DNA from 2 places in the Prevotella heparinolytica genome. Region 1 is predicted to be linked to the other one. Evidence: riboswitches for the same ligand, from Rfam matches in the RefSeq annotation. Region 1 holds a riboswitch; the other holds the start of a gene.
What was found. A riboswitch is a leader RNA that binds a small molecule or an ion and turns the genes downstream of it on or off. The one in region 1 is predicted to bind thiamine pyrophosphate.
Positions count from the first base shown of each region.

Region 1 (3,416 bases):
ATACACTGAAACAATTAGTTAATTGTGGAACTCAGTATCGCGCGCGAGAGAAGATAAGATTAAGAATAAACCTCCCTATAAATACTCCCTCCTTCGGTGGAGGAGGCGGAGATGAAAATCAAAAGAATCGGAGAAAGTCCGATAGCGTCACATGTCGGCAATACAATGGCCGCACTTTGTCGGGGCAAAGCCCACGGCATAGCAGTTGCATTGCCACACCTTATGTCTCTTAAAGTGCGGGCATAAGGGCGGTAAAGTGCGGCATCACCCCTTCTGAAGTGCGGCAATGCGAACTTTCCGTTGCTTTCGTATGGTTTATGTGAAGAAAAAGCATACCTTTGCAGCAGTTTTTTCATTAAACACTAAAACAAGTAAAATTATGAAAGCATTTGTATTTCCGGGTCAAGGCGCTCAATTCGTGGGCATGGGAAAAGACCTGTACGAAAACTCGGCTTTGGCCAAAGAACTTTTTGAAAAAGCAAATGATATCCTCGGATATCGCATCACCGATATCATGTTCAACGGTACGGACGAAGATCTCCGCCAAACCAAGGTTACTCAACCTGCCGTATTCCTTCACTCCGTTATATCCGCCCTCTGCATGGGCGATGGCTTCAAACCCGAAATGACCGCCGGCCATTCGCTGGGCGAATTTTCGGCATTGGTTGCCGCCGGCGCTTTGAGCTTTGAAGACGGCCTGAAACTGGTTTACGCCCGCGCCATGGCCATGCAAAAAGCCTGTGAGGCACAACCTTCTACCATGGCAGCCATCATTGCCCTGCCCGATGAGAAAGTAGAGGAAATCTGCGCTCAGGTAAGCGCCGAAGGCGAAGTATGTGTGGCTGCCAACTACAACAGTCCGGGACAAATCGTTATTTCCGGCTCTATGGCGGGTATCGACAAAGCATGCGAACTGATGAAGGCCGCCGGTGCCAAGCGTGCATTGCCCCTGAAAGTGGGCGGCGCATTCCACTCTCCGCTGATGAACCCTGCCAAAGTAGAACTGGAAGCGGCCATCAACGCCACAGCCATTCATACCCCGAAATGTCCGGTATATCAGAATGTGGACGCATTGCCCCACACCGATCCGGAAGAAATCAAAAAGAATCTGGTGGCTCAGCTGACGGCTTCGGTACGCTGGACGCAAACCGTGAAAAACATGGTTGCCGATGGCGCTACGGACTTTACGGAATGTGGCCCCGGTACGGTTTTGCAAGGATTAATCAAGAAAATCGCTCCCGAAGCATCCGCTCACGGAATCGAATAATATTCAGTCTGATTTAGAGCCTGTTTAAATTTTACGCTGCATTGTCTTTGCAAGTGAAGTTTAAACAGGCTTTTATTCCTGACTTCTTTGTTATGTTCTTTTGTTCTTTTGCCTGAAATCCATACTTTTCAGGCAAAAGAATAAAAGAACTTTTTTTATCTCCCCTATTACTTGCTTTTGCCTCCTCTTTGTTGTATCTTTGCCAACGTAAAGACAAAGGGGTGCCCCTCGACGGGCTGAGATCATACCCTCGAACCTGATGCAGTTAGTACTGCCGTAGGAATTGGATATTTCTTTTCTTCTAAAAGCATCTGCCGTAACGGCGCGCTTCTTTGTGTTTACTTCCATTATTTTTTTAGAAACAGAAAAAATGAAAGTATCAGTCAACAGCAAAGAAGTGGAAACCGATGCCACCACCCTTGCGCAACTTATTGAAGAACTCTCCTTGCCGGCACAAGGCATTGCCGTTGCCGTAGACAACCGCATGGTGCCCCGTGCGGAATGGCCGGCGCATGTCCTGCATGAATCCCTGTCCGTCGTCATCATTAAAGCCGCCTGCGGAGGGTAACTGTCATGGCACAAATTCAGTTTATCACCCATCATACGGAACGGTATTCCCATCCGGATGCCGCACGCATGGCTCTTGAGGGCGGTTGCCGCTGGGTGCAACTGCGCATGAAAGACACACCGGTGGAAGAGATAGAGCCTGTGGCCCTGAAAGTACAAGCCCTTTGCCGACAATATGAAGCCACTTTCATCATTGACGACCATGTGGAGCTGGCTGGGAAACTGCATGCCGACGGTGTGCATCTTGGAAAAAACGATATGCCCATAGCCGAGGCACGCCGTATTTTGGGCGGAAATTTCATCATAGGCGGCACGGCCAATACGTTTGAGGATATACGGATGCACCATGCGGCAGGTGCCGACTACATAGGTTGCGGTCCTTTTCGCTACACCGCCACCAAGAAAAACTTGAGTCCGATATTGGGAATAGAGGGCTATATGGACATTCTCGGCCAAATGCGGAAAGCGGACATATACTTGCCGGTAGTGGCCATCGGAGGAATTACGGCGGAAGACATTCCGGCTGTCATGCAGACAGGCGTTGGCGGGATTGCCCTTTCGGGCGCGGTGCTGAGCGCCCATCAGCCGGTGGAAGAAATGAAAAAAATCATTAGGCTCGTGCAAGGAAGTCGTCAATAAACATGGAAATAGCCAACAACAAAACAACAAATACACCAATATGGAAAAATTAGTGATTGCGGGATGTGAATTCAATTCCCGCTTGTTTTTGGGAACGGGAAAGTTTTATTCCAACGATGTCATGGAACAGTCCGTTCTGGCATCCGGCGCAGAAATGGTGACGGTGGCCATGAAGCGTATCGACCTGAACGACAAAGAGGATGATATGCTGAAACACATCTGTCATCCTCACATCCGGTTGCTGCCCAATACCTCGGGAGTACGCAACGCCGAGGAGGCCGTTTTTGCCGCACAAATGGCACGTGAGGCTTTCGGTACAAATTGGCTGAAACTGGAGATACATCCCGACCCTCGTTATCTGCTGCCCGACTCCGTAGAGACCCTGAAGGCTACGGAAGAGTTGGTGAAGCTGGGATTTGTGGTGCTTCCTTACTGTCAGGCAGACCCGACTTTGTGCAAACGCCTCGAAGAAGCCGGCGCCGCCACCGTCATGCCGTTAGGTGCACCCATCGGAACGAATAAAGGACTGCAAACCCGCGACTTCTTGCGAATCATCATCGAACAGGCCAACATCCCCGTCGTGGTAGACGCCGGCATAGGTGCTCCGAGTCATGCTGCCGAAGCAATGGAGATGGGCGCTGCGGCTTGCCTCGTCAATACCGCCATCGCCGTAGCCGGCAATCCGGTAGCCATGGCAAGAGCATTCAAACAAGCCGTGGAAGCGGGCCGCATGGCTTATGAGGCAAAGCCGGGTGTGCAGGCCGATAATTTTGTGGCGGAGGCAAGTTCACCGTTGACGGCGTTCTTAGAAAACTCTTCTTCCGAGAAAAATGACATTTCTATGACTTTTTGACGTAAATTCTTTTGATTCATTCAATCCAATCATCATGAAAATAACATATCCCCGTTCCGAAAAAGTATATCTGCCGGGTAAGCTGTTTCC
Region 1 covers NZ_CP027234.1:749,225-752,640, reverse strand. Annotated here, with positions in the region: gene fabD (ACP S-malonyltransferase) at 380-1,267, shown strand; TPP riboswitch at 1,475-1,567, shown strand; gene thiS (sulfur carrier protein ThiS) at 1,638-1,835, shown strand; gene C3V43_RS03070 (thiamine phosphate synthase) at 1,841-2,473, shown strand; gene C3V43_RS03065 (thiazole synthase) at 2,514-3,326, shown strand; gene thiC (phosphomethylpyrimidine synthase ThiC) at 3,361-3,416, shown strand, end outside.

Region 2 (3,416 bases), 1.0 Mb from region 1:
GCTTGGCGTTGCTCATGTATTGCTTGCCTACGTATTGCGACTGTAAGGAAGCCTCGAATCCTTTATACGTATAACCGAAGCGGTTGTTCAGAATAAAACCGGGCGAGAAGGCAATGGGGGTGTCGCCATGCTTGATGACCCATGCTTCGGTGCCGGCTTCCTCGCCTTTGAACAGCGTTTCGGTAAAGTTCTTTATGCGGTTTTTGCTCAGTGTGGCATTGGCATCCCATTGGAAGCCGCAATTCAGTTTGATGCCTGCCATCAGCTCGATACCCATGCGGTAGCTGTCCGGAACATTGTTTGCCATCGGCTCGCCTATTTCGTTCAGCTCTCCCGTCAGCACTAACTGGTCTTTGTAGTCCATGTAATAGAAGTTGGCGCCTGCGTGCAGCCACGAGTTGGCAAAGGTATATCCTATTTCGTAGTCGAACAGACGCTCGGCTGCGGGATGTTTGGTGAAGTATCCGTCGGTGTAGTTGTTGCGCGTAGGCTCTTTATGTGCCACGCTGAACGAACCGTACAGGCGGCTGTTACGGTCTATCTGCCATGACAAGCCGGCTTTGGGATTGAAGAAGTCGAACTTTTCATCAATGTTCAGCTTCTGCATGCCGGGATTGGCGGCTGTCCAATCGTATTTGTCGTTCAGTCCGTCTATCTTATAACCGATGTGGCGGTATTGAAGGTCGATGTAGGCGCTGAGTCCGCCAAACAGCTCGTAGTTGGCTTTCAGATAGAGGTTGCCGTCGTTCTTGATGGCGTTGTTGCGGTAGTAGTCGTTATCCGGATTCAGCATCCCGATGTAGTTCTTTACCCAGAGCACTTTGCCGAAATGGTCGCCGTCGTATCGGTTCAGACCGCCTCCCAATGCGGCATACAGGCGGTCGGTCTTGTAGTTGACGGAGAAGATACCTCCTCCGAACCGGTTGTCCATTGCCTTTTTGCGTACAAGGTCGCTTTTCTTTACGGTTTCACCGTTGTGTGTAAAAGGAAGCATGCCGTATTCGGAGAGTGTACGCCTGCCTTTGTATTCCTGATAATATCCGTCGCCTTTGGTGTAGTGCAGACCGATGTTCAGGTTCCACCGTGAAGTGAAATTGTGGTTGAACAACAACTGGTAGTGCTTCTGCGTATAATTATCAGTTTGGTCATCATAGAAGTGGAGTCTTCCGCCTTGTTCCAGCAACGGAGTGACTTTGGGAAGGTTGTAGTCATAGGTTATGTCGGGCTGATGTACGTTGCCGTTTTTGTCTTCGATATACATATATCCGCATGAATTGAAGCGGCGTCCGAAGGTCTTCATCGCTTCCTTGCTGGCATAGTTCCAAGCGTGATAGGTGCGCTCCTTGCCGGCAAACGTAATCAGTTTGATGGAACTGTTGTCCGTGTAATAACCTCCTTGCAGGTAGTAGGAGTTCAAGGCCACGGAAGCCCTGTCTATATATCCGTCTGTGCCGATGTTTGAGAGGCGTACGTCGAACGACCAATGTCCGTCAATCAATCCCGTTCCGGCTTTTACGGTCGCTTTGCGGGTGTTGAACGAACCGTATGAACCATTGAATTCGGCATACGGCTTGAGTGAGAAGTCGCCTGTTTGCATGTTGATACTGGCGCCGAAAGCTCCTGCACCGTTGGTCGATGTGCCTGCGCCACGTTGTACCTGCATGTCTTTGACGGAGGAGGCAAAGTCGGGCATATTCACCCAGAACACGTTGTGGCTCTCCGCATCGTTGATGGGCACTCCGTTGGCGGTGACGTTGATGCGTGTTCCGTCCGTGCCGCGTACTCGCAACGTGGTGTAACCGACTCCCGCTCCGGCATCGCTGGTGGTGATGGCAGAGGGTGTCATACTTAGCAGATAGGGCAGGTCTTGACCGAAGTTCTGTTTTTTCAACTGCTCTTTACCGATATTGGTGAATGCTACCGGTGTGGTTCCCGTGGCTCGTGTGGAGATGATTTCCACCTCTTGCAAGTTCACAACCCGCATGCTGTCCTTTTCGTGGGTCTGTGCGCAGATACTGATTGCTGCCGTCAGCAGGCAGACTGCCATTGCATTTCTCTTCATTTGCAATATTTGTTTAGATTAATATAGAAAAGGGGAACTTTTCTTCTCTTTTCCCTCCGCCGGCATTACCCGGATCAGGTCAATGGGTATGATCTCAGCCCGTCATGTTGGGGCACCCCTTCGTTGAAATCGGGGGCAAAAGTAGGATTTTCTGTCGAAAGTGACAAGCAATGTAGAGGATTTTCGAAGCTATTCACTACTTTTGCATGTCAATAATCCGGCACTGTTTAGTCCGGTGTTCTTTCATATCTTCTTTTGGAGACAGAAAAGAGAAGGGAAAGAAGCCACGGCAAAAGAACCGAGAGTGGAATTGAAGGCCGATTCTTGGAATCGTGTTTGAATCTAACATAATCAAGAGCGAAGTATGTTGTTACCTTTATTATTGTCGGCTATTACCGACCAAGCGTCTGAATTAAGTTTCAGCAAATTGCAATATCTTGTGGAAAAAATGATGGGTTGGGGCGTGGATATCGGCGGACGTATCATTAGTGCCGCGATAATCTATTTTATCGGGCGTATCCTGATATCCCTCATTAAGAAGTTTATTGCCAAAGTCTTGGTGAAAAGAAACATTGACGCCGGTATACAGAGCTTTGTGAGAAGTTTGGTCAACATCCTGCTGACAGTATTGCTGGTAGTGGCTGTCATCGGAAAGTTAGGGATAGAGACCACCTCGTTTGCCGCCTTGCTGGCATCGGCCGGTGTGGCCATCGGTATGGCCTTGTCCGGAAACTTGCAGAACTTCGCAGGCGGACTTGTCATCCTGTTGCTTCGTCCTTATAAAGTGGGTGATTGGATTGAGAGTCAGGGCGTGTCGGGTACGGTGCGCGAAATCCAGATCTTTCACACGATTCTTACCACAGCCGATAACAAAGTGATTTACATCCCCAACGGGGCTTTGAGCAGCGGTACGGTGATTAATTATAGTAAGGAAGATACCCGTCGTGTGGACTGGGTTATCGGTGTGGAATACGGTGAAGATTATAATAAGGTGGAGGAAACTGTGCGTCGCATCATTGCAGCCGATAAACGCATACTGAATACTCCCGAACCTTTCCTGGCTCTCCATGCCTTGGCAGACAGCAGCGTAAACGTCGTTATCCGTGTTTGGGTGAAGAGCCAAGACTATTGGGGTGTCTATTTCGATATGAACAGGATTATCTATTCGGAATTCAACAAAGAGGGCATCAGTTTCCCGTTCCCGCAGTTGACAGTGCATCAGGCAAAGGATTGATGCCGGCGGTTTCCTCCTGTGTTCTTTATCTCTTTATCGGCAATCTTGGAAAAAGCTTTCTGAAACGTACCAGATAAGAGGTGATATTGCTACCGGCTATGATGAGTGTCACGGACAGGA
Region 2 covers NZ_CP027234.1:1,778,903-1,782,318, reverse strand. Annotated here, with positions in the region: gene C3V43_RS07385 (TonB-dependent receptor) at 1-2,062, opposite strand, end outside; TPP riboswitch at 2,096-2,192, opposite strand; gene C3V43_RS07380 (mechanosensitive ion channel family protein) at 2,427-3,296, shown strand; gene C3V43_RS07375 (DMT family transporter) at 3,322-3,416, opposite strand, start outside.
Region 2: it holds a riboswitch for thiamine pyrophosphate, as region 1 does, so the genes downstream of both, C3V43_RS07385 (TonB-dependent receptor) here and thiS (sulfur carrier protein ThiS) in region 1, are expected to answer to the same signal.